DNA from 2 places in the Streptomyces sp. NPDC043853 genome. Region 1 is predicted to be linked to the other one. Evidence: predicted binding sites of a transcription regulator. Region 1 holds the regulator's gene; the other holds the start of a gene.
What was found. The regulator HspR, encoded in region 1, represses chaperone genes until heat shock. The targets are predictions, from matches to a motif close to TTGAGNNNNNNNNNCTCAA.
Positions count from the first base shown of each region.

Region 1 (15,646 bases):
ATGGCTCGTGCGGTCGGCATCGACCTGGGCACCACCAACTCCGTCGTCAGCGTTCTCGAAGGCGGCGAGCCCACCGTCATCACCAACGCCGAGGGCGCCAGGACCACGCCGTCCGTCGTCGCCTTCGCCAAGAACGGCGAGGTCCTCGTCGGTGAGGTCGCCAAGCGGCAGGCCGTCACCAACGTCGACCGGACGATCCGCTCGGTCAAGCGCCACATGGGCACTGACTGGAAGATCAACCTGGACGGCAAGGACTTCAACCCGCAGCAGATGAGCGCCTTCATCCTGCAGAAGCTGAAGCGCGACGCCGAGGCCTACCTGGGTGAGAAGGTCACCGACGCGGTCATCACCGTTCCCGCGTACTTCAACGACTCCGAGCGCCAGGCGACGAAGGAAGCCGGCGAGATCGCGGGCCTCAACGTCCTGCGCATCGTCAACGAGCCGACCGCGGCCGCCCTGGCCTACGGCCTCGACAAGGACGACCAGACCATCCTCGTCTTCGACCTCGGTGGCGGCACCTTCGACGTGTCCCTCCTGGAGATCGGTGACGGCGTCGTCGAGGTGAAGGCCACCAACGGTGACAACCACCTCGGTGGTGACGACTGGGACCAGCGCGTCGTCGACTACCTGGTGAAGCAGTTCGCCAACGGCCACGGCGTGGACCTGTCCAAGGACAAGATGGCGCTCCAGCGCCTGCGCGAGGCCGCCGAGAAGGCGAAGATCGAGCTGTCCTCCTCCACGGAGACCACGATCAACCTGCCGTACATCACGGCCTCCGCCGAGGGCCCGCTGCACCTGGACGAGAAGCTCACCCGCGCTCAGTTCCAGCAGCTGACCGAGGACCTCCTGCAGCGCTGCAAGACCCCCTTCCACAACGTGATCAAGGACGCCGGCATCGCCCTGGCCGACATCGACCACGTCGTGCTCGTCGGTGGTTCGACCCGTATGCCCGCCGTCGCCGAGCTCGTCAAGGAGCTGACCGGCGGCAAGGAGGCCAACAAGGGTGTGAACCCGGACGAGGTCGTGGCGATCGGCGCCACCCTGCAGGCCGGTGTCCTCAAGGGCGAGGTCAAGGACGTCCTGCTCCTCGACGTCACCCCGCTGTCCCTCGGTATCGAGACCAAGGGCGGCATCATGACCAAGCTGATCGAGCGCAACACCACGATCCCGACCAAGCGCTCGGAGATCTTCACCACGGCCGAGGACAACCAGCCGTCCGTGCAGATCCAGGTTTACCAGGGCGAGCGCGAGATCGCGGCGTACAACAAGAAGCTCGGCATGTTCGAGCTGACCGGCCTGCCGCCGGCCCCGCGCGGTGTCCCGCAGATCGAGGTCTCCTTCGACATCGACGCCAACGGCATCATGCACGTCACGGCCAAGGACCTCGGCACGGGCAAGGAGCAGAAGATGACCGTCACCGGCGGCTCCTCGCTCGCCAAGGACGAGGTCGACCGGATGCGCCAGGAGGCCGAGCAGTACGCGGAGGAGGACCAGCGCCGCCGCGAGTCCGCCGAGACCCGCAACCAGGCCGAGCAGCTCGTCTACCAGACGGAGAAGTTCGTCAAGGACAACGAGGACAAGGTTCCGGCCGAGGTCAAGTCCGAGGTCGAGGCCGCCGTCGCCGAGCTGAAGGAGAAGCTCAAGGGCGAGGACGCCGCCGAGATCCGCACCGCCACGGAGAAGGTCGCGGCCGTCTCCCAGAAGCTGGGCCAGGCGATCTACGCCGACGCGCAGGGTGCCCAGGCCGCCGGCGGTCCCGCCGGTGACGCCGGTGCCAAGGCGGCCGACGACGACGTCGTCGACGCCGAGATCGTCGACGAGGACAAGCCGAAGGGCGGCGCTGTCTGATGTCGGAGGAGACCCCGGGCTTCGAGGAGAAGCCGGACGTCCCCGCCGACGGCACGCCCGAGGAGCCGAAGGCCGCCGACTCCGCCGACAAGGCGGAGGAGGCGGCCCCGGCCGGGGACGACACCGCACAGGATGTCGCTCTGCTGGCGCAGCTGGACCAGGCCCGTACGGCGCTCGCCGAGCGCACCGGTGACCTCCAGCGGCTCCAGGCCGAGTACCAGAACTACCGCCGCCGGGTCGACCGGGACCGGGTCACGGTCAAGGAGATCGCCGTCGCGAGCCTCCTGACCGAGCTCCTGCCCGTCCTCGACGACGTCGGCCGGGCCCGTGAGCACGGCGAGCTCGTCGGCGGCTTCAAGTCGGTGGCCGAATCGCTGGAGACGGTCGCCGCCAAGATGGGGCTGCAGCAGTTCGGCAAGGAGGGCGAGCCCTTCGACCCGACGATCCACGAGGCCCTGATGCACTCGTACGCGCCGGACGTCACCGAGACGACCTGCGTGGCGATCCTGCAGCCGGGGTACCGGATCGGGGAGCGCACGATCCGCCCCGCGCGGGTCGCCGTGGCCGAGCCCCAGCCGGGGGCGTCGGCCCCCAAGTCGGAGGACTCCGAGGAGTCGTCCGACAACAAGAAGGACAGTGAGTAACACCCGCAGCAGGACCTGGGAGGAGGGACGCCGGTGAGCACGAAGGACTTCGTGGAGAAGGACTACTACAAGGTTCTCGGCGTCCCCAAGGACGCCACCGAGGCCGAGATCAAGAAGGCGTACCGGAAGCTCGCCCGCGAGTTCCACCCGGACGCCAACAAGGGCGACGCCGCGGCCGAGGAGCGCTTCAAGGAGATCTCCGAGGCGAACGACGTCCTCGGCGACGCCAAGAAGCGCCAGGAGTACGACGAGGCGCGCGCCCTCTTCGGCAACGGTGGCTTCCGTCCCGGTCCGGGTGCCGGCGGCGGCTCGTTCAACTTCGACCTGGGCGACCTCTTCGGGGGCGGCCAGGGCGCGGGAGCGGGCGGCGGCTTCGGTGGCGGCGGCCTCGGCGACATGTTCGGCGGGCTGTTCAACCGCGGCGGTCCCGGCCCGGGTACGCGTACCCAGCCGCGCCGCGGCCAGGACATCGAGTCCGAGGTGACGCTCAGCTTCACCGAGGCGGTGGACGGGGCCACGGTCCCGCTCCGGATGTCCTCCCAGGCCCCCTGCAAGGCGTGTTCCGGCACCGGCGACGCGAACGGCACGCCCCGCGTGTGCCCGACCTGCGTGGGCACCGGCCAGGTCTCCCGGGGCAGCGGCGGCGGGTTCTCGCTCACCGACCCCTGCGCCGACTGCAAGGGGCGCGGCCTGATCGCCGAGACCCCCTGCGAGGTCTGCAAGGGCAGCGGCCGGGCCCGTTCCTCCCGCACCATGCAGGTCCGGATCCCGGCGGGCGTCACCGACGGCCAGAAGATCCGGCTGCGCGGCAAGGGCGCCCCGGGCGAGCGCGGCGGCCCGGCCGGCGACCTGTACGTGGTCGTGCACGTGGACGCCCACCCGGTGTTTGGCCGCAAGGGCGACAACCTGACGGTGACCGTTCCGGTGTCCTTCGTGGAGGCCACGCTCGGCGGCGAGGTGCGGGTGCCCACCCTGGGCGGCCCGCCGGTCACGCTGAAACTCCCCCAGGGGACCCCGAACGGGCGTACGATGCGGGCCCGCGGCAAGGGAGCGGTCCGCAAGGACGGCACCCGCGGCGACCTGCTGGTCACGGTGGAGGTGGCGGTTCCGGCGGAACTGTCCGACAAGGCGCGCGAGGCCCTGGAGACCTACCGGGAAGCCACGGCGGACGAGGACCCCAGGTCCGCCCTGTTCGAGGCAGCGAAGGGAGCATGAGATGGACGGCCGACGACGCAGTCCCTACGAGCTTAACGATGAGACTCCGGTCTACGTGATCTCGGTCGCCGCTCAGCTCTCCGGCCTGCATCCGCAGACCCTCCGCCAGTACGACCGGCTCGGGCTGGTCTCCCCGGACCGCACGGCCGGGCGGGGCCGCCGCTACTCGGCCCGGGACATCGAGCTGCTCCGTACGGTGCAGGCGCTGTCCCAGGACGAGGGCGTCAACCTGGCCGGCATCAAGCGGATCATCGAACTGCAGAACCAGGTGGCCGCGCTCCAGCAGCGCGTCGCCGAGCTGGCGGCCGCGGTCGACGGCGCGGCCCTGGCCATGCAGCAGCGCGAGGCGCAGGTCCACGCCTCGTACCGGCGCGACCTGGTTCCGTACCAGGACGTCCAGCAGACCGGCGCGCTGGTCGTGTGGCGGCCCAAGCGGCCGCAGGACTGACCGGTAGCAGGACGGCGAGTCGCAGGACTGGCCGGCCGCAGCAGCCAGCCGATGACGCGAGAGGCCCTCGCCCGGGAACGGGCGGGGGCCTCTCGCGCGCGAGTCACCCCTCGGGGTGGTCCAGGATCCCCGACTGTGCGATGAGGTAGCCCAGTTGAGCCCGGCTGCCGCTGCCGAGGGTTCCGGCCAGCTTGGCGATGTGCGCCCGGCAGGTCCGTACGTTCATGCCCAGCCGGCGGGCGATGGCCTCGTCCACGTGCCCCTCGATGAGGAGTTGGGCGATGGACCGCTGGACTCCGGAGATGCCGGAGGGCATCGGATCGTACGGGATCTCCTCCTGCAGCGGCGTGGCCCGGTGCCACAGCTGCTCGAACACCTTGATGAGGTATTCGACCAGTCCGGGGTGGCGCAGCTCCAGGGCCACGCTCCGGTCGTCACTGGCCGGGATGAAGGCCACCGCGCGGTCGAAGATGATGAGGCGCTCGATGAGCTCCTCCAGGGTGCGGATCTCCACCTTGCCCGCCGATATCCGGTCGACGTACGCCAGGGTGCCCTGGCTGTGCCGTGCGGTGTGCTGGTAGAGCGTGCGGATGGTGACGCCGCGGTCGGTCAGCGGCTGGTCCCGTTCGAGGGCCTGGGTGAGGGCGTCGATGGGGCGGGCGCCGCCGGGCTGGATGGTCAGCATCTCCGTATGGCATTCGGCGGTCGCGAGGTTCAGTGCCGCGTTGATCCGGTCGAACCCCTCCAAAACGGTGATGGCGTGGGTCGGCGGAGGGGTGAGCGCACTTATTGCCATGAATGGCTCGAATGCTTCGGCCAGCTCGATGGAAGCCCTGCGACGTTGCAGGATCTCTCTCTCGATGGGGTGCAGTCTCTGTGCGAGTGCCACGGTGGGGGGAACCGGGCGGAGCCAGTTCGCGTCATCAGGGTCCGGATGGAGCAGTGCGAATTCCAGCAGGCAGGGGGTGTATTCGACCTCTGTGCGGGCGATCCGCCCGGAGCTGAGAGCGGTGGCGTAGAGCTCCGCGCCTGGGCTGCAGAGCTCCGTCACTGGGTGGGGATGTGTCTGTTCTGCACCTTTATTCACCATTGCTCCCACCCCCAGGGTCTTGCATCTTCAGGAACATGATGCACCGCCACGGTGGCATCGGTGTGGCTCGATAAGTCATCGTCTGTGATGCGGGGGAGAGGAATCCATCCAGTGAGGACGAAGTCGACCATGTATAAGAAACTGCTTCGCTCGGTGGTTGCCGTTGCTCTCTCCGGCGTTGTGGCTTACGGGGTGGCGGGCGGTGGCCTGGCTCACGCCGGGGGCGTACCCGAGGACAGTGGCTGGACGAGTACACCCGCCGACAGCGGATGGAACTCGGTGTCACTGGACAGTGGTTGGACGTCGGCCCCGGTGGACAGCGGCTGGACCAGTGCTCCCGAGGACGGTGGCCGGACGGCGATACCGGCGGACGACAGCGGCTGGACCAGCAGCCCGGTGGACAGTGGCTGGACGAACGCGCCGGCGGACAGCGGCTGGACCAACACCCCTGCGAGGGCTGCCGCGTGACCCCCGACGACCGCGACTTCCGGCGGGAAATGGCCTCCGCCTACCGCTCCGGGTGGCAGTTCATCGACCTGGCGACGGCGATCCCCCACGCCGGCGACTCCCTGATGGTCACCCTTTTCGGCCAGCCCATCGTCATCGTGCGCGAGGAGGACGAGGACGTCCGCGCCTACCGTTGCCTGCGCCGCCCCCGGGGCGCCCCGCAGCCCGTTCGTTGCGAGGTCCGGTACGGCATGGTCTTCGTCAATCTGGATCAGCGTGACCACCAGCTCTTCGAGCCCGATATCACCACCGCCACCCCCCGCAGTGCCTGACGCGATCCCCCCGTCGTTGCAGATCGCTCAGGTGCTTCCCCCACACAGCGGCGCCATCGTGGACCTGAACACGATGGCGCCGCTGTGATGTCCGCGTCCATACCCGAACCGGACATTGCCGCTGCCTTTTCTCAGGCCCGCCCCATCGCGCGGTCCAGTGCGATCTCGATGACCACCCGGTCCGGATTCGGCGACGGGGTCCGCTGGTAGCGCTCCGCGTAGCGGGCCACCGCGTCGGCGACCGACGCCTCGTCCGTACGGACCGCCGCGTGGCCCTCCAGCGTGGCCCAGCGGCGCCCCTCCATCTGGCAGACCGCGGCCCTGGCCCCGCCCGGCTGCGCCGCCAGCACGTTGCGGACCTTCTTGCTGTGCTTGTTGCTGATCACCCGGGCCACCCCCGCCTCCGGGTCGTACGTCACGCCCACGGGCACCACGTGGGGGGTGCCGTCCGGCCGCAGGGTGGTCAGGGTGCACACGTGCCGTTCCCGCCAGAAGGCGAGGTACTCCGGCGTCGGGTTGAGTACGTCATGGGCCATGCGGCGAAGCGTACGTGACGGCCCCGAAAGCATCTTGAGTGGAATAGACTCAACTTTGTGCACGTTGACCTTGTCAGTACCTGTACGGAGACGGAGAGGAGAAGCCGCACGTGGACGCCGAGCTGACCAACAAGAGCCGGGACGCACTCAACGCCGCCACCAGCAGGGCCGTCAAGGACGGCCACCCCGACCTGACCCCGGCCCACCTGCTGCTGGCCCTGCTCACCGGCCAGGACAACGAGAACATCATCGACCTGCTGGCCGCCGTCGAGGCCGACCAGGCCGTCGTCCGCACCGGCGCCGAACGGATCCTCGCCGGCCTGCCCAGCGTCACCGGGTCCACCGTGGCCCCGCCGCAGCCCAGCCGCGACCTGCTCGCCGTACTGGCCGAGGCCGACGCGCAGGCCGGCAAGCTCGGCGACGAGTACCTGTCCACCGAGCACCTCCTCATCGCGACCGCCGCCAAGGGCGGCGCCGCCGGTGAGGTCCTGTCGCAGCAGGGCGCGACCGCGAAGAAGCTGCTCGACGCCTTCGAGAACGTACGAGGAGGACGGCGGGTGACCACCCCCGACCCCGAGGGCCAGTACAAGGCCCTGGAGAAGTTCGGCACCGACTTCACCGCCGCGGCCCGCGAGGGCAAGCTCGACCCCGTGATCGGCCGCGACCACGAGATCCGCCGGGTCGTACAGGTCCTCTCGCGCCGTACGAAGAACAACCCGGTGCTGATCGGCGAGCCCGGCGTCGGCAAGACCGCCGTCGTCGAGGGCCTCGCCCAGCGGATCGTCAAGGGCGACGTCCCGGAGTCCCTGAAGAACAAGCGCCTGGTCGCCCTCGACCTCGGCGCCATGGTGGCCGGCGCCAAGTACCGGGGCGAGTTCGAGGAGCGGCTCAAGACCGTCCTCGCCGAGATCAAGTCCAGCGACGGCCAGATCATCACCTTCATCGACGAGCTGCACACGGTCGTCGGCGCGGGCGCCGGCGGCGACTCGGCCATGGACGCGGGCAACATGCTCAAGCCGATGCTGGCCCGCGGCGAACTGCGGATGGTCGGCGCGACCACCCTCGACGAGTACCGCGAGCGGATCGAGAAGGACCCGGCGCTGGAACGGCGCTTCCAGCAGGTGCTGGTCGCCGAGCCCACCGTGGAGGACACCATCGCGATCCTCCGCGGTCTCAAGGGCCGCTACGAGGCGCACCACAAGGTGCAGATCAACGACAGCGCGCTGGTCGCCGCGGCCGGCCTCTCCGACCGGTACATCACCTCCCGCTTCCTCCCCGACAAGGCGATCGACCTCGTCGACGAGGCGGCCTCCCGGCTGCGCATGGAGATCGACTCCTCTCCGCTGGAGATCGACGAGCTGCAGCGCGCGGTGGACCGGCTGCGCATGGAAGAGCTGGCCCTCAAGAACGAGTCCGACCCGGCCTCCGTCGAACGGCTGGAAAAGCTGCGCAAGGACCTCGCGGACAAGGAGGAGGAGCTGCGCGGCCTGACCGCCCGCTGGGAGAAGGAGAAGCAGTCCCTCAACCGGGTCGGCGAGCTCAAGGAACGCCTGGACGCGCTGCGCGGCCAGGCCGAGCGGGCCCAGCGCGACGGCGACTTCGACACCGCCTCCAAGCTGCTGTACGGGGAGATCCCCGCGCTGGAGCGGGAGCTGGCCGAGGCCACCGAGGCCGAGGAGGAGGCCGCCAAGACCGCCGACTCCAAGAGCAGCATGGTCAAGGAGGAGGTCGGCCCGGACGACATCGCCGAGGTGGTCGCCGCCTGGACCGGCATCCCGGCCGGCCGGCTGCTGGAGGGCGAGACCCAGAAGCTGCTGCGCATGGAGCAGGAGCTGGGCCGCCGCCTGATCGGCCAGGGCGAGGCCGTGCGCGCGGTCTCCGAGGCGGTCCGCCGCACCCGTGCGGGCATCGCCGACCCCGACCGCCCGACGGGCTCCTTCCTCTTCCTCGGCCCGACCGGTGTCGGCAAGACCGAGCTGGCCAAGGCACTCGCGGACTTCCTCTTCGACGACGAGCGGGCCATGGTCCGGATCGACATGTCGGAGTACGCCGAGAAGCACAGCGTGGCCCGGCTGGTCGGCGCCCCGCCCGGCTACGTCGGCTACGAGGAGGGCGGCCAGCTGACCGAGGCCGTCCGCCGGCGCCCGTACTCGGTGATCCTGCTGGACGAGGTGGAGAAGGCCCACCCGGAGGTCTTCGACATCCTGCTCCAGGTGCTGGACGACGGTCGGCTCACCGACGGCCAGGGCCGGACGGTGGACTTCCGCAACACCATCCTCATCCTGACCTCGAACCTGGGCAGCCAGTTCCTCATCGACCCCACCACGAGCGAGGAACTCAAGCGGAACCAGGTCCTCGACGTGGTCCGCGGCACTTTCAAGCCGGAGTTCCTCAACCGCCTCGACGACATCGTGGTGTTCTCCGCCCTGAGCCAGGACGAGCTGGCCCACATCGCCGAGCTGCAGGTCGGGCGGCTCGCGAAGCGGCTGGCCGACCGCCGGCTCACCCTGGACGTCACCCCCGAGGCGCTGGCCTGGCTGGCGGAGAAGGGCAACGACCCGGCCTACGGCGCCCGCCCGCTGCGCCGCCTGATCCAGACGGCCGTGGGCGACCGGCTGGCCCGGGAGATCCTGGCCGGCGAGGTCAGGGACGGGGACACCGTCCGGGTCGACGTCGCGGGCGACGACCTGCTGGTCGGGAAGGCCATGTAAGAGGTTCGTACGACCGGCTCCGGGTGGATCGTGTCCGCCCGGAGCTGATCGACCGGTGCGGGGGTTGCCACGGGGTAGGAGCGATGGGAGAGGATGGCTGCATCCGCACGAAGGGAAAAACACGGTGAGCATCGACCCGGCCTCGATTCCGAACTTCGGGGGGCAGCCCGAACCGCAGCCCACAGGACCGGCGGGCCCCGTCGTCCCCGACCAGGACCTGGTCAAGCAGCTGCTGGACCAGATGGAGCTCAAGTACGTCCTCGACGACGAGGGTGACCTCGCGGCGCCGTGGGAGGAGTTCCGGACCTACTTCATGTTCCGCGGCGAGGGCGAGCAGCAGGTCTTCTCGGTGCGGACGTTCTACGACCGCCCGCACGGCCTGGAGGAGAAGCCCCAGCTGCTCGAGTCCATCGACGACTGGAACCGCCGCACCCTGTGGCCCAAGGTCTACACCCACACCCACGACGACGGCTCCGTCCGCCTGATCGGTGAGGCGCAGATGCTGATCGGCACCGGCGTCTCCCTGGAGCACTTCGTCTCCTCCACGGTCAGCTGGGTCCGTGCCTCCATCGAGTTCGACAACTGGCTCGTGGAGCAGCTCGGCCTGGAGAAGGAGATCGACTCCGCCGACGGCGAGGACAAGGGCGACGACGCCGAGTAGCCGGCCCCACGGTCGGCCGCGGCGTCGCGGTCCCCGCGGCGCCTCCCGGCGTCCCCCGGCACCTCACAGCGGCAGTGGGGCGGCGAGCACCAGATACGTCCCGTAGCCGTAGGAGAGCCCGGCCAGGGCGGTGGTCACCAGGACCGCCGTCCGCGGCCGGGCTCGCGCCAGTGCGGCCGCCGCGGGCAGCAGCAGCGGGAACGCGGGCAGCAGGAACCGGGGTTTGGACTCGAAGAACCCGGCCCCGCCCAGCGTGATCACCAGCAGCGTCCCGGTGTAGACCAGCAGCGGCAGTGGCGCCCAGCCCCGCACCAGCAGCACCGCGAGCACCAGCGCGATCAGGATCACCAGCGGCACCACGGTAGTGACCAGCGGAGTCCCCTTGGTCAGCACCCGCCGCACGGACCCCGCGACGCCCCACCCGAAGTCGAAGTACGACCCCCAGCTGCGCTGCACCGCGAAATAGCCGCCCAGCGGATCTCCCCGGCGCACCCCCACGGCCAGCAGGTACGCCGTCCAGCCCGCGGGCGCCAGCAGTCCCGCCGCCCACACCCGGACCGGGGCGTCCGGCTTCAGCAGCAGCTCGTACCCCGCCGCCACCGACACGGCGGCGGCCACCGCGATGCCGTTCGGCCGGGTCACCCCGGCCAGCACCGCCAGCCCGGCCGCCCACAGCCAGCGCCCGCGCAGCACGGCGTACAGCGCCCAGGCGGCCAGCGCCGCCAGCAGCGCCTCGGTGTACGCGATGCCGAGGACCACCGAGTGCGGCAGCACCCCCCACATCACCACCATCAGCACCGCGGCCCGGGCCCCGGCCACCAGCTCCCCGACCCGGTACACCCCGACGGCACCGGCGACCGCGGCCGCCCAGGCCACCAGCAGTCCGGCCCCCGCCGGGCCCACCCCCGGCAGCAGCACGTCCAGGGCCCGCATCAGCCCCGGGTAGAGCGGGAAGAACGCCAGATCGCTCTGCACCGATCCGATGTCCACCCACACCTGGGTCCGGCCGTACCCGTGCTCGGCGATCCCGATGTACCAGACCGAGTCCCAGGACGCACCGAGCACCGCCACCGGGTCCTTCCCGGCCCACCAGGCCGACACGGCCACCACCAGCACCCCGAGGGCGCGCACCGCGACGAACACCGCCACGGCGAACAGTGCCGCGGGCACCGCGACGCCCGTGCCGTCCTTGCTCCCGGTGCCGCCCCCGTTCCCGATGCCGGTCCCGGTCCCGGCCCCGGTCCTGTTCCCGTTCCCGTTCCCGTTCCCCCCACGGCGCCGTCCGGTCGGGACGGCGCCGGATATCTCCCCCGTCGCGGTCACAGCCGGCGCAGGCGGTCGACCGCCTCCTCCAGTACGTCCGCGCGCTTGCAGAAGGCCCAGCGGACCTGCGTGCGGCCCGCGTCCGGGTCGTCGTAGAAGACCGCGTTGGGGATGGCCACGACCCCGCAGCGCTCCGGGAGGGCCCGGCAGAAGGCGAGACCGTCCTTCTCGCCGAGCGGGGCGATGTCGGTGGTGATGAAGTACGTGCCCTGGGGGCGGTAGACCTCGAACCCGGCCGCCCGCAGTCCGTCCGCGAGGAGGTCCCGCTTGTGCGCGAGATCGGCGCGGAAGCCGTCGTAGTAGTCGTCGGGGAGGGCCAGGGCCTCGGCGATGGCGTACTGGAAGGGGCCCGAGGAGACGTAGGTGAGGAACTGCTTGGCCGAGCGGACCGCCGAGACCAGGGCGGGGGAGGCGGTCAGCCAGCCGACCTTCCAGCCGGTGAAGGAGAAGGTCTTGCCGGCGGAGGAGATGGTGACGGTGCGTTCGCGCATGCCGGGCAGGCCGGCGAGCGGGGTGTGGGCGCCCTCGAAGACCAGGTGCTCGTACACCTCGTCGGTGACCACCAGCAGGTCGCGTTCGACGGCGAGCGCGGCGATCGCGGCGAGCTCGGCGGGGCCGAGGACGGCGCCGGTCGGGTTGTGCGGGGTGTTCAGGAGCAGCAGGCGGGTGCGCGGGGTGACGGCGGCGCGGAGTTCGTCGAGGTCGAGGGCGAAGGCTCCGTCGCGGGGCCGGAGCGTGACCGGGACCCGGGTGGCGCCGGCCATCGCGATACAGGCCGCGTAGGAGTCGTAGAACGGTTCGAGGGCGATGACCTCGTCACCCGGTTCGAGGAGGGCGAGCAGGGAGGCGGCGATGGCCTCGGTCGCGCCGGCGGTGACCAGCACCTCGGTGTCCGGGTCGGGGGCGAGCCCGTAGAAGCGCCGCTGGTGGGCGGCGATCGCGGTGCGGAGCTCCGGGATGCCGGGGCCCGGGGGGTACTGGTTGCCGAGGCCCTCGCGGACCGCGCGGGCCGCCGCCTCGGCGATCTCGGCGGGGCCGTCGGTGTCCGGGAAGCCCTGGCCCAGGTTGATCGACCCGGTCCGGGTCGCCAGCTGGGACATCTCCGCGAAGATGGTCGTACCGAAGGCGGCCAGGCGGCGGTTGAGGTAGGGGCGGCTGCCGCCCACGGGTGCGCTCATGACGGCCATCCTCCGGCGAACCTCTGGACTTGCTCAAGTGCGCTTTGGCCCGGGCGGGCGGCGGGCATCCCCATGTCACGCGGGACGGGGGGTCCCGCACCCGGGAGAACCGGGGCAGAGCGAAAGGGGCGACGCACATGTCAGACGGCGCCGTCATTTCCATCGTCATCTTCACCGTGCTCGTCATCGGCGGCGTTCTGAGCGTGGCCGTCAGGACCGCCGGGCGTCACGACCGGGTCCACTCGGTGCGCCGGAGCTCGCGGAGCGGTTCCAGCGGGTCGGAGTCCAGCTGGTGGTCCACGGGAGGCAGCAGCTGTGGCGGCACCTCCTCGTCCTGCGGGTCGTCCTCGTCCTCCTGCGGGGGCGGAGGGGGCGGAGGGGGCGGCTGCGGCGGCGGAGGCGGAAGCTGACGCGCGGGTGGCCGGCGGCGGCTGACACGGGGCAGCCGGCGCCGCCGGGACAGGGTGCCCGGCGGGGGGCAACTTCCGTCGGGCGCCCTCGCGTTGGGCCTTCCTGTTGAACACGTGAACTGGGTAGCCCCCGGAGGGATGTAAACCCCAGCAAGTTGGGTAAAAACGCTGTGAGTGCCGTGCCCTTCATGATTCCCTCGGTTGAGTAGACCAGTCCCCGGACCTGCCGGGACTTCCTGTGGACCCGAGCCGGTGGCCCGCCCCCCACACACGCGATCCGGCCGGGGCGGGTGACCGGCCCTCTCCCTCGCGCGTTTGCGGAGCCGACTCATGCTCACGACCCTCCAGACCACCTACACCGACACGCGTGCCGCCGATCTCGCCTGGGCGCTGGGCCGGGACAGGCTGCCCGCCCTGGCCGTACTGAACCTCGAACTGGTGGGCGCGAAAGTGGAGTTGCGCCTGCTCGGAGCCTCCCACCAGGTGTTGTTGGAGGAGGGTGAGGTGCTCTGCTCGGAGACGGTCGCCTGCATCCCCGGCAGCAGTACCCCGCTGCCGCTCGGGGTCGCCAAGCGCGTGGGCGACTGGGAGTACGAGTTCGCCGCCCGTGTGGAGACCCTCTCGCGGGGGTCGTTCGCCGGCCGGGCCCAGGAACTGCTCGCCCTGGTGGCGGATCACCCGAACGGGTTGGCCGGCACCTTTCCGGGCAGTCCGCACGCGTTCACCGCGATGCTCGCCCAGCGCCACGACGGGCAGGTGCGGTGGCGCACCTGGCACGCGTACCCGCAGGAGGGCCAGCTGGTGGCCACCCGCACCAGGGTGGGCGTACGGATGGCGGCCCCGGCGCTGTAGTGCGCGATCGTTTCTGCACGGTTACTCCAACTGCCCGTACGGGCACCCCAGTTGCACCCATGTGGGTGACGGGATGTGCGCGCGGCGTGACGTACGGTTCGCTGCATGATCGACCGTTCCACCTCCGGCGGGGTGCTCCCGGCGCCGGAGCCGCGGAGTGCGGCAGCGCGTCCGGCCGCCCTGCCCGTACGGCCCCGGACCGGCCGACTGCTCGTCCTGGCCACCGTGTTCGTCTGTGCCGCCTGCGGGCTGGTGTACGAACTGGAGCTGCTCGCGCTCGCCTCCTACCTGATCGGTGACTCGGTCACCCAGGCGTCCGTCGTCCTGTCCGTCATGGTCTTCGCCATGGGCGTCGGCTCGCTGCTCGCCAAACGCCTGCGGGGCGCGCCCGCCGCCGGTTTCGTCGCGGTCGAGGCCGCCCTGGCCCTGGTCGGCGGTATGTCGGCCACCGCCCTGTACGCGAGTTTCGCCTGGCTGGGGGAGTCCCGCCCGGCCCTGGTGGCCTTCTCCCTGACCATCGGCGTGCTCATCGGCGCGGAGATCCCGCTGCTGATGACCCTGATCCAGCGGATCCGCCGGCAGGACGCGGGCGGGGCGGTCGCGGACCTCTTCGCGGCGGACTACGTCGGCGCGCTCGTCGGCGGCCTGGCCTTTCCCTTCCTGCTGCTGCCCGTGCTCGGCCAGCTGACCGGGGCGATGCTCACCGGCATGGTCAACGCGGCCGCCGGCGGGGCGCTGGTGCTGTGGCTCTTCCGCCGCGACCTGAGCCGGCGGACCTGCTGGCTGCTGGTGGTGGTGAACGCGACCGTCCTGGCCGTCCTCGCCTCGGCCGCCGTCCTCGCCGAGGACTTCGAGCGGATCGCACGGAACGCGGTCTACGGCGGCGAGGTGCGGGTGGCGGTGCAGACCGGCGTCCAGGAACTGGTGGTGACCGGGCCGGGCAGCGGCTCACCGCGCTCGCTCGACCTGTACCTCGACGGCCGGCTGCGGGTCAGCGGCTACGACGAGTACCGCTACCACGAGGCGCTCGTGCACCCGGCGATGCAGGGGCGGCACGCCCGGGTCCTCGTCCTCGGCGGCGGCGACGGTCTGGCCGCGCGGGAGGTGCTGCGGTACCGGGACGTCGAGACGGTCACCGTGGTCGAGCTCGACCCGGGGGTGGTCCGGCTGGCCCGCACCGACCCGATGCTGTCCGCCCTCAACGGCCGGGTGTACGCCGATCCGCGCGTCCGGGTGAGCAACTCGGACGCGTTCCGCTTCCTCCGCGGAGCCGGCGCCCACGGCCGCTACGACGTGATCGTCTCGGACCTGCCGGACCCGGGCATCACCCCCAGCACCAAGCTGTACTCGCAGGAGTTCTACGGGCTGGCCGCACGGGCGCTGCGCCCCGGCGGCCGGATCGCCGTCCACGCCGGATCCCCTTCCGCCCGGCCCCGCACCTACTGGACGGTCGACGCCACGCTCCGCGCCGCGGGGCTGCGCACCGCCCCGTACGCGGCCGGCGGCCGGCTGTCCGGCTTCCCCGCGGGCCCGGACCGCAGGCCCGGCCCCTCCGCCCCCTCCCCGCAGGACTGGGGCTTCGTCCTGGCGGCCTCCGGGCGCACCCCGGAACTCCGCGTCGGCCCCGAAGCGAGCCTCCGCTCCCTCACCACCCCGGCCCTCCGCGCCGCCGCCCAGGACACCGCCCGCCTGCGCATCCCCAACCTCCCCCCGTCCACCCTCCCCCACCCCCGCTACGGCACGTACTCGTGACCTGCCCCGCCGCGGGCTCGCGCCGACAAGCGCCCCACACCCACCCACCGCGCAGGCAGGCGCCCCGCACCCACCCGCCCACCCACCCGGCCGTGTGGGCAGGCGTCCCGCACCCACCCGCCCACCCACCCGGCCGTGTGGGCAGGCATCCCGCCCACCCCCCCCACCCACCCACCCACCCGCCGTGTGGGCAGGCGTG
Region 1 covers NZ_JBWKDJ010000003.1:470,094-485,739, forward strand. Annotated here, with positions in the region: gene dnaK (molecular chaperone DnaK) at 1-1,848, shown strand; gene grpE (nucleotide exchange factor GrpE) at 1,848-2,492, shown strand; gene dnaJ (molecular chaperone DnaJ) at 2,526-3,707, shown strand; gene AC067U_RS11005 (heat shock protein transcriptional repressor HspR) at 3,709-4,155, shown strand; gene AC067U_RS11010 (helix-turn-helix transcriptional regulator) at 4,259-5,245, opposite strand; gene AC067U_RS11015 (hypothetical protein) at 5,458-5,691, opposite strand; gene AC067U_RS11020 ((2Fe-2S)-binding protein) at 5,743-6,024, shown strand; gene AC067U_RS11025 (pyridoxamine 5'-phosphate oxidase family protein) at 6,156-6,560, opposite strand; gene clpB (ATP-dependent chaperone ClpB) at 6,671-9,271, shown strand; gene AC067U_RS11035 (YbjN domain-containing protein) at 9,396-9,932, shown strand; gene AC067U_RS11040 (hypothetical protein) at 9,996-11,102, opposite strand; gene AC067U_RS11045 (pyridoxal phosphate-dependent aminotransferase) at 11,252-12,442, opposite strand; gene AC067U_RS11050 (DUF2617 family protein) at 13,174-13,695, shown strand; gene AC067U_RS11055 (polyamine aminopropyltransferase) at 13,801-15,447, shown strand.

Region 2 (15,646 bases), on a different contig from region 1:
GGTCCGGGGCGCCCGGGTCGCGGTCTACGCCCGGCCGGGGGAGTGCGGCTGACCCTCCCCGACTCTTTTGAACGTGTTTAAATGAACGCGTTCAGGCAGAGGGGTGAGGGTGATGGCCGGTTTCGGCGGTGGCGGGAGAACGAGCAGTTCCCACACGCAGTGGCTGCTCGTCGTCGGGGCGGTGGCGGTCATGGTCCCGGTGGCCTACGACCAGCCGGGCATCGCAGCGGCGGTCCTCCCGCCCGCGGCCCTGCCGCTGTGCTTCGTGCGCAGCCGCAGCCGTTTCAGGGCGGCCTGCCTCTCGATGGCCGGCCTGCTCCTGGGCGTGCCCGCACTCCTCCTCTTCTTCGGCGGGGGCCTCGCCGCTGCGGTCATGGCCGGGGTGGCCGCCCCGGCGGGTGTCCTGCTCCTGCTCGCCGCGTACGCCGACCCGCGGGACCGCCGCCGCACCTCGGCCGTGATGGCCGGGCTGGGCGTGCTGATCGTGGCCGCCATCGCCGTGCACACGGTCGACTGGCTCCGGACGGCGCCGCCCGCAGCGCCCTCGCGACCCCACACCTTCCGGGTCGCACTCGATGCGGAGGGGCGCGCCTTGGCCGGCGACCCGCGCCCGGTCGAGGACCAGCTCCTCCGCCACGGTGCGACCTCGGTGACCGGACTGGTCTTCGACGGCCGGGCCTCCCTCGAGGTCGCCTTCCCCGAGGACATCCCGGAGGAGCGGCTCGCCGAGCTCTCGCGCCACCTGGAAGGGATGCGGGGGGTGACCGGGATCGAGCTGTGCCCGGTGTCGGAATGCGGCTGAGGCCAACCCATTGGCCGAGGAGCCGGGCTGACGGAGGATGAGGCGGCAGCGCAGAAACGATCATTCCGTCGTACCAGCCCCGGAGCCACCGATGACCCCTCACTCCGCCCACGGCCCGCTCGGGGACGCGCCCCACGGCCGGTCCCGCAACACGCCCGGCGTCCCGCCCGGCGGACCGCTCGTGACCGCCGGATGGCTCGCCGCCCGGCTCGGCGAGCCCGGCCTCCTCGTCCTCGACGCCTCGGTCGGCGCGCACCGGGGCGCGGACCGGCGGATACCCGGCGCCCGGCCCTTCGACCTCGACGGCGAGCTCTCCGACCACTCCTCGCCGGTGCCGCACACCATGCCGGACGCCGCCGCCTTCACCCAGGCCGTACGCGCCCTCGGCCTGGACGACGACAGCACCGTGGTCACGTACGACGCCGCCGGCGTCTACTCCAGCGCCCGCGCCTGGTGGATGCTGCGCGCCATGGGCTTCGACCGGGCGGCCGTCCTCGACGGCGGCCTGCCCGCCTGGGAGGCGGCCGGCCTGCCGGTGGAACACCGGCCCGCCGCCCACGACGGACCGCGCGGCGACTTCACCGCACGGCCCCGCCCCGGCCTGCTGGCCGACAGCGCCGAGGTGCTCGCCGCGCTCGCCGACCCGGCCGCCACGGTCCTCGACGCCCGCAGCCGAGGCCGCTTCACCGGCACCGCCCCCGAACCCCGCCCCGGGCTGCGCCCCGGCCACATGCCGGGCGCCGTGAACCTCCCCTTCACCGAGCTCCAGACCCCGGACGGCCGGCTGCTCCCGGTCCCCGAGCTCCGTGACGCCCTCGCCGCCCTGGCCCCCGCTCCGGACCGGCTGTTCCTCAGCTGCGGCTCGGGCGTCACGGCCTGCGTCCTGGCCCTCGCGGCCGACCTGGCCGGCTACCGGCACCTCACGGTGTACGACGGCTCCTGGAGCGACTGGGGCCGTGACGGGTCCGGCCTCCCCGTCACCACCACCGACTGACGGGTCGGTGGGGGTCGTTTCCGGCCGTGTGAGGATGATCAAGTTTTCGAACATCCTTACACGGGGGCGAACATGAACATCCGTAAGACGTTGGTGATCGGCGCGGCCGTGGCCGTGCTCGGCTCGACCGCCGCATGCGGCGGTGACGGTAACGGTGACGGCAGCGGTCTGCCCAAGGCCAAGGACATGGCGCCCATCCAGGCGTTCGTCAGCAAGCACACCGAGTGCCGGGACCTGACCGAAGGCGCCGCGTACGACAAGTCCGCGTCCGAGAGCAGCGGCAGCAGCGGCCCCGGGACCGCCTGGGGCGAGGAGGAGGCCCCGGACCCGTCCTGGGCCATCAAGGAGAGGGCGGTCTGCCAGGACGGCGGGGGTGACCCCATAGCCCTGCTGTCGGTTTCCGACATGAAGAAGTTCCAGACCGCCGCCCTGAAGAACAAGGACAAGTTCCTGGTCGGGCACGACTTCGCGCTCGTCCCGGTTGGCGACGGCGCGATGGAGCGGCTGACCCACGCGGGCCTGAAGCTCCTGTCCTGCGAGAAGGACTTCGACATCCCCAGCGGCTACGAGAACAAGCCGGCCGCCGTCGAGGGCTGCTTCCTGACGAACTTCATCCCGAAGTAGCGCCGCTGCCACCCCCGGTGCCCGCCGCCGACCGCAGCGCCTCCGGGGAACCCAGCAGACCCGCGGGCAGGTAGTCGGACCGGAGGGCCGGTTCCCAGCCGTGGGCCTGGACCGCGAGGGCGGCGGCCGCGAGGGCGCCGAGCGGCAGCAGGGTCCTGGGGGCCGGACCGGCCCCCACGCACTCCCGGTGCTCGGTCAGCCGGGCCGCGAGCGCCTCCTCGAACGCCGCCCGGTCGTCGTCGAGGAGGACACGGAGCAGGCGGTGGTCCGGCGTGAGCCGGCCGGCCGCGTCCAGCCTCCGGGCCGACTCGGCGCGCTCGTCGGCGTCCGGCTTGCGCAGGGTGACGGTGGGCCAGGTGCCGGGCAGGTGTCCGCTCGACGGGGTCAGGTACCCGCACAGGGCGTCCATGGCGGCGAGGTCCGCAGGATCCGACACCGAGTCGAAGCGGGAGTACGGCACCCCGTCGCGGACCGCGGGGGCGTAGTCCTCCCGCAGCAGCAGGCCGATGACCCGCATCCACTCCCACACCAGACCGCTGACCAGGCACAGCCTGAACGCGTCCAGCCAGGTCGCGGCGGTGGGCGCGTCCCGCACGAGGTCGCTGAAGGACATGTCCATGGTGCTGAGGGTCTCGTCGATGACCGGGATCAGGATCTCCTGGTCCCCGTCGGGGAAGCAGCCGACGCTGAGCAGCCCCAGGGAGCACTCCGCCGCCGTCCGCAGTGCCGCGCGCGCGGTCCTGTCGAGTCCGGGCTCCGTCGCGGCCCGGGCGGCGACGTGGTCGAGGAGCTCGTCCCGCATCAGGTGGAGCCCCTCCGGGTAGGCGCTGCCGTACCGCACGTCGTACCACCGGTCGTAGGCCCGCGACGTGATGCCGTCGAGCGCCTCCGCCATCCGCGCGCCGTCGACTTCGTGGCCCTTCACCTCGTGCACCGTCGCCGCCCCCTCAAGATCGTTCCCTTTGGGCGCGGCACGTTACCAGCGGCCTCGGACAACGACCCCGGTCCGCCGGCCCGCCCGGTGGGCGGACCGGCGTGAGGACCGGCGCGCGAAAGCCGTTCGCCCCGGGCGAACGGAGGTTGGGGAACACTCCCCGGCGTCGATGCATTGAGTCCATGTAGCTCAACTTCACTGCCGGAGGGAAGATCATGGCTTCGACGTCCGTAACGCTCACTCTGCCCGTGCTGCCGCTCGACGACGAGGTCGTGCTGCCCGGGATGGTGGTTCCGCTGGACCTGACCGACGCCGAGGTGCGCGGAGCCGTCGAGGCCGCGCAGGCGGCCGTCAGGAGCGGGAAGCCCCGGGTCCTGCTCGTGCCCCGGGTCGACGGCACGTACGCCGGCACCGGTGTGCTCGGGACCGTCGAACAGGTCGGGCGCCTCTCCGACGGCGATCCCGGGGCGCTCATCCGTGCCGTCGGCCGGGTCCGGATCGGGGCCGGCACCACCGGCCCCGGCGCCGCGCTCTGGGTGGAGGGCGAGACCGTCGTGGAGCGGGTGCCCGACCCGCTGCCCGGTGCCGTCACCGAACTGGTCAAGGAGTACAAGGCGCTCGCCACCAGCTGGCTGAAGAAGCGCGGCGCCTGGCAGGTCGTGGACCGGGTCCAGGGGATCGAGGGAGTGGGCGCCCTCGCCGACAACTCCGGGTACTCCCCGTTCCTGACCGTCGCCCAGAAGGTGGAACTCCTGGAGACCGCCGATCCGGTCGCCCGCCTCAAGCTCGCCGTCAAGTGGCTCAGCGACCACCTCGCCGAGCAGGACGTCGCCGAGTCCATCGCCAAGGACGTCCAGGAGGGCGTGGACAAGCAGCAGCGCGAGTTCCTGCTGCGCCGTCAGCTGGAGGCGGTCCGCAAGGAGCTGCGCGAGCTGGGCGGGGAGAAGGAGGGCGAGGAGGCCGACGACTACCGCGGGCGGGTCGAGGCCGCCGACCTCCCCGAGAAGGTGCGCGAGGCCGCTCTCAAGGAGGTCGAGAAGCTGGAGCGGTCGAGCGACCAGAGCCCCGAGGGCTCCTGGATCCGCACCTGGCTCGACACCGTCCTGGAGCTGCCCTGGAACGAGCGCACCGAGGACGCGTACGACATCCGCGGCGCCCGCGCCGTGCTCGACGCCGAGCACTACGGACTGGAGGACGTCAAGGACCGGATCACCGAGTACCTCGCCGTCCGCAAGCGGCGCGGCGACCGCGGCCTCGGGGTCGTCGGCGGGCGCCGCGGCGGGGCCGTGCTCGCCCTCGTCGGCCCGCCCGGCGTCGGAAAGACCAGCCTGGGCGAGAGCGTCGCCCACGCCATGGGACGGAAGTTCGTCCGCGTGGCGCTCGGCGGCGTCCGCGACGAGGCCGAGATCCGCGGCCACCGGCGCACCTACGTCGGCGCCCTGCCCGGCCGGATCGTCCGGGCGATCAAGGAGGCCGGGTCCATGAACCCGGTCGTGCTGCTCGACGAGATCGACAAGGTGGGCTCGGACTTCCGGGGCGACCCGGCCGCCGCCCTCCTGGAGGTCCTCGACCCGGCGCAGAACCACACCTTCCGGGACCACTACCTGGAGGTGGAACTCGACCTCAGCGACGTGGTCTTCCTGGCCACCGCCAACGTGCTGGAGGCCATCCCCGAGGCCCTGGCCGACCGCATGGACCTGGTCCGGCTGGACGGCTACACCGAGGACGAGAAGGTCGTCATCGCCCGCGACCACCTGCTGCCCCGGCAGCTGGAGCGGGCCGGCCTCGGCGCCGACGAGGTCACCCTGGAGGAGGGCGCGCTGCGCAAGCTCGCCGGCGAGTACACCCGGGAGGCCGGCGTCCGGAACCTGGAGCGGGCCGTCGCCCGGCTGCTGCGCAAGGTGGCCTCCCGGCACGAGCTGGGGGAGCGCGAACTGCCCGTCACCATCGGCGAGCAGGACCTGCGCGGGCTGCTCGGACGCCCGCACCACGTGCCGGAGTCCGCACAGGACCCCGCCGAGCGGCGGACCGCGGTGCCCGGCGTGGCCACCGGCCTCGCCGTCACCGGAGCCGGTGGTGACGTCCTGTTCGTGGAGGCCTCCCTCGCGGACCCCGAGACCGGCGCGGCCGGACTGACCCTCACCGGCCAGCTCGGCGACGTGATGAAGGAGTCGGCGCAGATCGCGCTGAGCTTCCTGCGCTCGCACGGCGCCGAACTGGAACTGCCGGTCACCGGGCTCAAGGACCGCGGGGTGCACATCCACTTCCCGGCGGGCGCGGTGCCCAAGGACGGGCCGAGCGCCGGCATCACCATGACGACCGCGCTGGCCTCGCTGCTCTCCGGACGGCAGGTGCGCACGGACGTGGCGATGACCGGTGAGGTCTCGCTGACCGGGCGGGTGCTGCCGATCGGCGGGGTCAAGCAGAAGCTGCTGGCCGCCCACCGGGCCGGGATCACCACGGTGATCATCCCCAAGCGGAACGAGGCGGACCTGGACGACGTTCCGGCCGAGGTGCTGGAGCGGCTGGAGGTGCACCCGGTGACGGACGTGCGGCAGGTGCTGGAGCTCACGCTGAAGGAGGCGGAGCTCGCCGTCACCGTCGCCGCGTGACGCGTTCGCTCCCCTGACCGGGGAGACGCGCGACGGCCCGGCCCCGCCCACTGCGGGGCCGGGCCGCCGTGCTGGGAAATACTGGTGTCTCCACACACCACGGATGGGAGCGGTACGTGCACGGGAGTGAAGACCAGGAGTTCCTCGCACTGGAGCGGGAGCTGTCCGTCTTCCTCCGGCGGGCCCGCGCCTCCTCCGGCGAGATGGCCCGCGAACTGCACCCCGGGCTGGAACCGGCCGCGTACGGACTGCTCGTACGGCTGGAGGACGCGGGCAGGCAGCGGGCCACCGACCTCGCCGCGTACTTCGGCGTGGGCAAGGCCACGATGAGCCGTCAGCTGCGGGCGCTGGAGGATCTCGGTCTGGTCGCGCGCGAGCAGGACCCGGCGGACGGCCGGGCCTTCCTGGTCGGCCTCACACCGGAGGGCCGGGAGAGGTTCCGAGAGGTCCGGGACGCCCGGCGGGCCCGCTACATGCGGAAGCTGGCCGACTGGGACCGCGGCGAGGTCGCGGAACTGGCGCGCCTGCTGAACCAGCTGAACGCGGGCACCGAGTAGGGCCCGAAGCAAGGGGCGCCTCCGCCGAGGTGTGGGCAGGCGTTCCGCAGGGCGATGGGGGTCTCCCCTGCTCGAGCGAAGTCGAGAGCTTGGGGGAGGGTGGGCACACCGGAACGCCGCCCCGCAGGCTCGCTCCCGCCCCACCGAAGCGTTGCCTCGGCTCCGGCCGCAGCGCCGCCCGGGCAGGGCTGTGGCTTCGCCGGACCCGGCACCGCCTGGAGCGGAGCTCCGCCCGGACGGGGTCCGGACCGTTGCCGGACCGGGGCGCGGGGCGGCTGCGCGAGCCCTCGCGGGACCGGGGTGCCGTGTGCCCCCCTCCCCCAAGCTCTCGACTTCGCTCGAGCAGGGGGGACCCCCATCGCCCCAGCGGCACGACTGCCCACACGGCCGGCGGCGAGGGGCCGCCCTGCCCCCGCGGCGGGGGCACGACTGCCCGCACGGCCGGCGGCGCGGGGGCCGGCGCGACTGCCCCGCGGCGGGAGGCGTGCGGCAGCCGCGCACCCCACGGCCGTGGGCGAACGGCCGTCAAGGCCACGGCGGCGGCCGAGGCCGCAGGGGCGGGCCGGTGGCGGACCCGCCCCGCCGGGAGCGCTACAGCTCGGCGTACAGCGCCGAAGCGTCATCGTGCCGCTTCCCCCGGAGCGAAACGCGGGCCGGGTCCGATTCGAGCGTGCGGACCCGGTCGATCAGGCCCGCCGCGCCCTCCTTGCGCAGCACGGCCATGCAGGCCGCCCAGTCGCCCTCCCGGAACGTGTCCGTCCAGCGGCTCGCGCCGTCCGTCAGCGCCGCCACCGCCCGTACCCGCTCCCGTGGTGTCCGTCCCGTCACCGCCCGCCCGGCCGCCGCCGGATCCGCCGCCGCCGTGAAGAAGGCGCCCGCCCGGCCGTACGCGTTGCGCAGCGCGTCCGTCGCCGCGTGCGAGCGCAGCACCTCCGCCGGGACGTGGTCGAGCCGGTCGTCCCGTACCGCTCTCACCCCGCCCTCCGGAGATTCCAGCAGCAGCACCGAATCGGAGAGCACGAGGTGCTCGACGTACGCCTCGTCCCAGCGGACCGCGACCACCGTCGCCTGCGGGGTGCGCGTGTGAGAAAGGTCACACGTGTCCCGGTGTGCGGCCGCCGTGCCCACGATCGCCTCCGCCAGCGCCTCGGCCAGCGGCATGTCCCGCCGCGAACCGGACAGTTCGGTCATCCGGCCGCCGAGCCGGGAGGTGAACCACGGCACCCCGTGCGCGCAGCCGTCCGGCCCCCGCGGCGGGGTCACCCCGTCCAGCGCGACCAGCACTCCGCCCCCGCCCGAGGCGGGCATCACGGCGGATACCCAGTCCTCATTGGGGTGTTCCGCGTTGCCGGGGGCGGAGGCGAGGTCGATGCGCATGGAGACAGTGTGCCCGGGATGTCCGGAACTGTGCGGCCGATGCGGCGGCCGCCCGCCAGCCGCGCCCCGCGCCGGCCCGGCGGGCCCGGGTCCGTACCAAATGCCCGGCGTCGCCCCGGTGACGGCACCCTGACGGAAGGGGAACCTCCACCCCCCGAAATGTGGGCAGGCATCCTGCCAAAGCCCCGTGCGTTCTTTCAACCGCCCGTCCACGGAGCGGCCCGCACGGCCCGGTGTCCGAGTTGTTCGCCAACTCCTCCGTGATGTTCACTCGTTCGTGTGGCCGGGTGGGCGTTGTGCGGCTCTGTCCCAAACACACTGCAAAGGTCTGAAGCGGTACGAGGGAGCAGGGGGCGTTTACTTGTTGACCGGCCGTTACCTCGGCCACACGAGTAGACGAGCACGAGCACACGTACAGGATTGCGAGCACCGGTGCAGAAGAAGCGGTCTCGGAAGAACGGCACCGCCACCACCGCCGACGGCCCCGCCATCGTCGACCTCCCCACGGGACGCCGCGTACGCGTGCGCCGCAGGCTGGTCATCGGTGTCGCCGTCGCGGCCCTCGCCGTCCTCGGCGCCGGCGCCCCTGCCGTCATTTCCGCCTCGGCCGACCTGAACGAGTCGCAGCGGTTGGTGAACCGCGCCGAACAGGTCAGGCACATCCTCACCCTCGCGCACACGCTCGCCGACGAGCGGGACGCCGTCACCGAGTACATCGCCAGGGGACGCCCCGCGGCCGGCAAGGCCGCCCTCCAGGAGCGCTCCGAACGCGTCGACCGGCAGACGGCCGAGGCCCAGGAGGACGCCGGCGAGGAACTCGCCCTCGCCCTGGGCCGCATCGAAACCGTCCGCGCGGCCGCGGTCACCGGCAAGAGCAGCGCCCTCGCCGCCAACCAGGCCTACTCCGCGGTCATCGCCGAACTCCTCGTCCCGGCCGCAGAGCTGGCCGAGGACACCCCGCCCCGGGCCACCGCGGCCCTGGCCACCACCCGCCCCATGGCCCCGCTGGGCCTGGCCGCGGACCAGGCCTCGGCCACCCGTGGACTGCTGCTCGCCGCGCTGGCCGTCCCCCGCGGCGAGCAGGCGTCCTCCTCGGCGTCCGCCGGTGCGTCCGGCTCCGCCGCGGCGGCCTCGCCCGTGGAGGACGAACTGGCCGCGGCCGCCCAGCGCGCCCGGGTGCGCGAACAGGGCGCCCTGGCCGACTTCGGCCGGGCCGCACGGCCCGACGTACGGGAGACCCTGGCGGCGACCGTCACCGGACCGGAGGTGAAGGCGGCGGAGGACTACCTGGGCAAGCTCACCGACCGGCCCACCCTGGCCCCCGCCGACCGCAAGCTGAACGCCGAGGCCGTGGGCACCGCCCTGTCGGCCCGCATCGACCGGATCCGGTCGGTGGAGTCCACCCTCGCCACCGAACGGGTCACCGCGCTGGCGGGCCTGCGCGACGACGACGTGACCGCACTGGAACTGCTGATCGCCCTGCTCGGCGTGCTGTTCCTGGTCACCGTCGGCGTCTCGACGGCGGTCGCCCGCTCGCTGACCCGGCCGCTGTCGGTGCTGCGGCGCGGCGCCGCCCGGCTGGCCACGGCCGAGGGCTCCATCGAGCCGGTCCGCTTCACCGGCCGCAACGACGAGTTCGCCGAGGTCGTGCGCTCGCTCAACTCGGTCCGCGGGATGACCGTCTCCCTGCACACCAAGATCGCCGGCCTGGACGCCGACCGGCGGCGCCTGATCGGCCGCAACGAGGCACTGACCGCGGGGCGTGCCGAACTCGAGGAGCAGCTCGCCGACCTGCGGGCCGGTCTCGAGGAACACCGCCGCATCATGATCACCACCTCGGTGTCCCTGTCGCTGCGCACCCTGGGCCTGGTGGAGCGACAGCTCACGGTCATCGAGGAGCTGGAGTCCAAGGAGCAGGACCCGGACCGGCTGGCCACCCTCTTCAAGCTGGACCACCTGGCGACGGTGATGCGCCGCCACAACGAGAACCTGCTGGTGCTGGCCGGGCAGGAGCACGGCCACGGCCAGGCCGGGCCGGTGCCGCTGGTCGACGTCATGCGCGCCGCGGTCTCCGAGATCGAGCGCTACGAGCGCGTCGACCTGCAGTCCCTGCCCGCCTACACCCAGGTGGCCGGCCACGCGGCCGACGACATCTCGCACGTGCTCGCCGAGCTCCTGGAGAACGCCACCACGTTCTCCCCGCCGGAGGCCAAGGTGAAGGTCTCGGGCCGGCTGCTCGACTCCGGCGCCGTGGTGCTGTCCGTGGTCGACGAGGGCATCGGCATCACCGAGGACCGGCTGGAGCTGCTCAACCAGCGGCTGTCCACGCCCGACGCCTACGAGGCGGAGTCCGAGTCGGAGCACGGCCTGGGCCTCGGCCTGTACGTGGCCGGCCGGCTGGCGGCGGCGCACGGGGTCGAGGCGGAGCTGCGGGCCTCGCGGAGCGGGGGCACGGAGGCGCTGGTCGTCATCCCGGCCTCGCTGCTGCCCGCGGGCTCGCCGTCCGCGCCGGTGCACACGCTGAGCGTCCCCGGGGCGCCGCTCCTGCAGCTGCCGGGCGTCGTGGCGGAGGCGAACGAGAACACCCTGCCGCCGCGGCTCCGGCCGCCGCGGCACGAAGCGGACGGCACCCCGGCGGAGGCCGTGGCCGTACCGGCGGAGGCCGCGACCGACGTCGCCGCGGACACGGAGCAGGACCGGGAGCCGGCCGCCGTGGAGGCGGACCCGGCCGACGACGACTTCCACCTGGCCCCGGCGGCTCCGGAGCGGGCCCCGGCCGAGGCGGCGGACGACTTCCACCTCGCCCCGGCCGCGGTCGGCGCGGATGCGCTCGTCGACCCGGACCCGGACCCGGACCCGGACCCGGACCCGGACCCGGACCCGGACCCGTTCACGGACCCGGACACGGACGCAAGCGCGGATGCCGGCGCGGATCCCGACGCGTACGCCGACGGCGGTGCCGCCGGACCGGCCGCGCCGACCGCCACCGTGCCGGAGGTGCGCTTCCCGGACGCCGGCGAGGAAGGCGGACTCCCGCCCGCCGATCAGGTGTTCAGGGCCGGGGCCGTCCCGGAGCAGGCCGCGCACGAGCAGGCCGCCCCGGAGACCGCCGAGCCCGAGCCGGACCCGGAGCCGGACCCCGGGCCCGCACGGGAGCAGGCCGCGTCCGCACCCGACTACGTACTGCCCGAGCCGCCGGCCGCCACGGACCCCGAGGCGGTCCTGCCGCCCGTGAGCCAGGTGTTCCACGTGGACGCGCCCGAGATGGACCTGCCCCCGCAGGGCCAGGTCTTCACGGTGCCCGCACCCGAGCCGGAGACCGTGCCCGAGGCCGGGGAGCAGCTGCCCCCGCAGGGCCAGGTCTTCACGGTCACGGCCCCGCAGCCGCAGGCCGACCGCCCGCAGCGGCAGACGGAACAGCCGCAGGCGTCGCTGCCGCAGCGCCGCCGGCCGGAGCCGCACCCGGACCCGCAGGGCCGAGAGCCCGGGCCGTCGCACGCCCCCGTACCGGCCCAGCCCGCCGACCCCGAGGGCGCCGTCACCGACAAGGGCCTGCCCAAGCGGACCCCGCGCGCCGCCGCCGCGCCCCGCGTCGCGGCGCCCAGGCCGGAACCGAAGAAGGTCGATGCCGAGGAGCTGCGCCGGCGCCTCGGCGGGTTCTACCAGGGGGCCCGCGACGGGCGCCGCGTCGTGGCGGCGGAGCTCGCCGAGGGACGGGACGATCAGGGGGACACCGCACAGGAGGCACGCACATGACCGCGCCCAGTACGTACGGACTGAGCACCCAGGCCCGCAATCTGCAGTGGCTGCTGACCGATCTGGTCGAGGAGGTGCCCGGCATCGTCTCGGTGGCCGTGGTCTCCTCCGACGGCCTGCTGCTCCTCTCCTCCGACCCGGAGACCCCGGGCGAGCAGAAGGAGCAGCGCGACCGGCAGTTGCAGCAGCGGTCCAGGGGCCCGCGCGGCGCCGCCGCCGACCTGGCCACCATCGTCTCCGGCCTCGGCAGCCTCACCACTGGTGCCGCCGAGCTCATGGACGGCGGGTCGGTCCGGCAGACCATGGTCACCATGGAGCACGGCTCCGTCTTCGTGATGACGATCAGCGACGGCTCCCTGCTGGGCGTGCACGCCACCCCGGACTGCGACATGGGCGTCGTCGCGTACCACATGGCGCTCTTCGTGGGCCGGGCCGGTCACGTCCTCACACCCGAAGTCCGCAGCGAACTGCGCCAGTCCATGGAAAACCCGGAGAACGTCACGTGACCGCACCGCCGGCGCCGGCCTCCGCGCCCTCGTCCCGCCTGCCGATACGCGGGGCGGACCGCCGTCCCGCGCGCGTCCGCCCGTACTCGCTGACCGGTGGCCGTACCCGCTTCACCCAGGTCCTGCAGGTCGAGACCTTCGTCGCCGCCCTGGACACCACGCCCAGGAGCGGCGACCGCATGCCCGAGATGCGCGCCATCGTCGAGGTGTGCCGCCGCATGCGCACCATCGCCGAGATCGCCGCGCTGCTGAAGTTGCCGATGGGTGTCGTCCGCGTGCTCGTCAGCGATCTCGCAGACCAGGGAAGGATTCGCGTCTACGGCACCGGGCACGGCACCGGCCGGCCCGAACGCGCACTGCTCGAAAGGGTGCTCAGTGGGCTCCGCCGTCTTTGAACCACCGGTCGTCATCGAGGACGAGCCCGTCCAGCCCTGGCAGTACGACCGCTCCCGCGCCCCCGTCGCCGTCAAGGTGCTCGTCGCGGGCGGCTTCGGCGTGGGCAAGACCACCTTCGTCTCGGCCCTCTCCGAGATCACCCCGCTGCGCACCGAAGCCCTGATGACCCAGGCGAGCGCGCCCACCGACGACCTGTCCGGCACCCCGGACAAGAGCACCACCACCGTCGCCATGGACTTCGGCCGCGTCACCCTCGATGACGACCTGGTCCTCTACGTGTACGGCACCCCCGGCCAGGAACGCTTCTGGTTCATGTGGGACGACCTGGTGCGCGGCGCCGTCGGCGGCATCGTCATGGCGGACACCCGCCGGCTCCGCGACTGCTTCCCCGCCCTCGACTACTTCGAGACCTGCGGGCTGCCGTACGCCGTCGCCGTCAACCACTTCGAGGGTTCGGCCTCCTACGAGGAGGAGGACGTTCGCGAGGCCCTGACCATTGCGCCCCAGGTGCCTGTGGTGATCATGGACGCGCGGCGTCGCGCCACCGTCATCGAATCGCTGCTGACCCTCGTGGGCCACGCCCTCGACAACACGCCGGAATAGCCGCACCAGCCGTCACCGAACAGCCGGAAGAGCACAGCCGCTCCAGCGGGAACAACGGAACAGGGACACGAACACGCCATGCGCAAGATACTCGTCGTGGGAGCCGGCCAGTCCGGTCTCCAGCTCGCCCTCGGACTGCAGGCCAAGGGGTACGAGGTCACCCTGATGTCGAACCGGACGGCGGACGAGATCCGCACCGGCCGGGTCATGTCCACCCAGGTCCTGTTCGACACCGCGCTCCAGCACGAACGCGACCTCCAGCTCAACTTCTGGGAGCAGCAGGCCCCGCGCATCGAGGGCCTCGGCGTCTCCGTCGCCGCCCCCGACGGCAGCCGCGCGATCGACTGGCTGGGCCGCCTCAAGGGCCACGCCCAGTCCGTCGACCAGCGCGTGAAGATGGCCGGCTGGATGGACGCCTTCGTGCAGCGCGGCGGCCAGCTGGTCATCCACGGCGCGACCGTCTCCGACCTGGACTACCTCTCCCGTACGTACGACCTGGTGCTGGTCGCCGCCGGCAAGGGCGAACTGGTGTCCATGTTCGGCCGGAACGCGGCGCGCTCCCCGTACGACAGCCCGCAGCGCGCGCTGGCCGTCTCCTACGTGCACGGGCTCGGCCCGCGCCCCGAGCACCCGGAGACCGAGGCGGTCCGCTGCAACCTGGTGCCGGGCGTCGGCGAACTGTTCGTCATGCCCACCCTGACCACTTCCGGGCGGGCGGACATCCTCTTCTGGGAGGGCCTCCCGGGCGGCCCGCTCGACGTGTTCACCGGTGTCAACGACCCCGCGGAGCACCTGGAGCTGACGCTCTCCCTGATGAAGACGTACCTGCCGTGGGAGTACGCGCGCGCCACGAAGGCCGAGCTGACCGACGCCGGAGGCACGCTGGCCGGCCGGTACGCGCCGGTGGTCCGCAACCCGATCGGCCGGCTGCCGGGCGGCGGCCTGGTGATGGGCGTCGCGGACGTGGTCGTCGCCAACGACCCGATCACCGGGCAGGGCGCCAACTCGGCTGCGAAGTGCGCGGCCTCGTACCTCTCGTCGATCCTGATGCACGGGGACAACCCGTTCGACGAGGCGTGGATGAAGGCCACCTTCGACAAGTACTGGTACACCACCGGCAAGCCGGTCACCGACTGGTCCAACGCCATGCTCGGCGTGCCGCCGGAGCACGTGCTGAACCTGATCGGCGCGGCCGGGCAGCTCCAGCCCGTGGCGGACCGTTTCGCCAACGGCTTCGACAACCCCTCCGACTTCGACGCGTACTTCTACGACCCGGAGGACGCGGCCGACTACCTGGCGGAGGTCTCCGCCTCGGTGGGCGCCTCCTCGGCGGAGTAGCCGGTGTCGTCGGAGGAGTCCGACAGCTCCTCGGACAGGCCGGACGGGCCGTCGTCCAGCTCGGGCGGGGCGGTGTACTCCCCCTCGGCGAGCGGGACGCCGGCCGGGTCCGGTCGGACCGCGCCGAGCAGCGGATTGGCAGCGATCGGCGACACCTTGACCTTCGCGCCCGGCCGCGGCGCCTGGATGACCTTGCCGTCCCCGGCGTAGATCGCCACGTGCGTGGCCTTGGGGAAGTACACCACCAGGTCCCCCGGGCGGAGCCGGTCCAGCGGCACCCTGGGGAGCTGCGCCCACTGCTCCTGGCTGGTCCGGGGGATGGTGCGCCCCGCGTGCGCCCACGCCTGCGAGGTCAGCCCCGAACAGTCGAAGGAGGCCGGGCCCTCCGCCCCCCACACGTACGGCTTGCCGAGCTGTGCGGTGGCGTAGCCGAGCGCGGCCCCGCCGGCCGCGGTCGGCGCGTTGTTCCGGGCGGGCAGCCGCCCGGAGCCCTCCAGCGCGCGCTGGGCCCGTTCGGTCCCGGTCCGCTCGCGGACGGCCAGCTCGGCCAACTGCTCCCGGCTGAGCGAGGCGAGCAGCCGCTCGACCTCCCTGAGCCGGCCGGTGACCTCGTCCCGGCGCTTCTTCTGCTCCGCGGCGAGGGTCTGCTGGGTGTCCAGGGCCTGCCGGGCCGCGCCGGCCAGGGCGGACGCCCGCTTCTCGGCGCCGGTGAGCCGGCTGACCAGGGCGGCCTGGGCCTGGGCCTCGCGGGCCGCCATCCGCCGCTGCTCCAGCACGCGCTGCGGATCGCCGGACAGCATCATCCGCGCGTACGGCGACAGGCCGCCGCTGGCCTCCTGGTACTGGGCCCGGGCCAGCCGCCCGGCCTCGGCCCGCTCCTTGTCCAGCGTGCTCCGCGCGGCCCCCAGCTCGGTGCTCAGCCGCTGCTCCTGCTCCTGCCGGGTCTTGAGCGCGGCCTCGGCGGCGTTGTACGCCTCGGTGGCTTCCTCGGCACTCTGGTACAGCCCTTGCAGCCGTACGAGCAGTGCCCCGACTCCGCCCACACTCCCCACGGCCTCCGCGGCGGGCCCGGCCGCCCCCTTCACGCCGTCCGCCCCGGCCTCCTCCCGGTCCGGGCGAGGCGCCACGGGAGCTCCGGGCACACCGA
Region 2 covers NZ_JBWKDJ010000023.1:13,875-29,520, reverse strand. Annotated here, with positions in the region: gene AC067U_RS36225 (glycosyltransferase family 39 protein) at 1-52, shown strand, start outside; gene AC067U_RS36220 (hypothetical protein) at 113-802, shown strand; gene AC067U_RS36215 (sulfurtransferase) at 894-1,796, shown strand; gene AC067U_RS36210 (hypothetical protein) at 1,869-2,420, shown strand; gene AC067U_RS36205 (immunity 49 family protein) at 2,407-3,354, opposite strand; gene lon (endopeptidase La) at 3,570-5,966, shown strand; gene AC067U_RS36195 (MarR family winged helix-turn-helix transcriptional regulator) at 6,083-6,523, shown strand; gene AC067U_RS36190 (hypothetical protein) at 7,115-7,900, opposite strand; gene AC067U_RS36185 (nitrate- and nitrite sensing domain-containing protein) at 8,333-11,656, shown strand; gene AC067U_RS36180 (roadblock/LC7 domain-containing protein) at 11,653-12,162, shown strand; gene AC067U_RS36175 (DUF742 domain-containing protein) at 12,159-12,557, shown strand; gene AC067U_RS36170 (GTP-binding protein) at 12,538-13,161, shown strand; gene AC067U_RS36165 (styrene monooxygenase/indole monooxygenase family protein) at 13,240-14,499, shown strand; gene AC067U_RS36160 (C40 family peptidase) at 14,451-15,646, opposite strand, start outside.
Region 2: a site for HspR is predicted at 3,529-3,547, ahead of lon (endopeptidase La). Genes of this name have one in related genera too.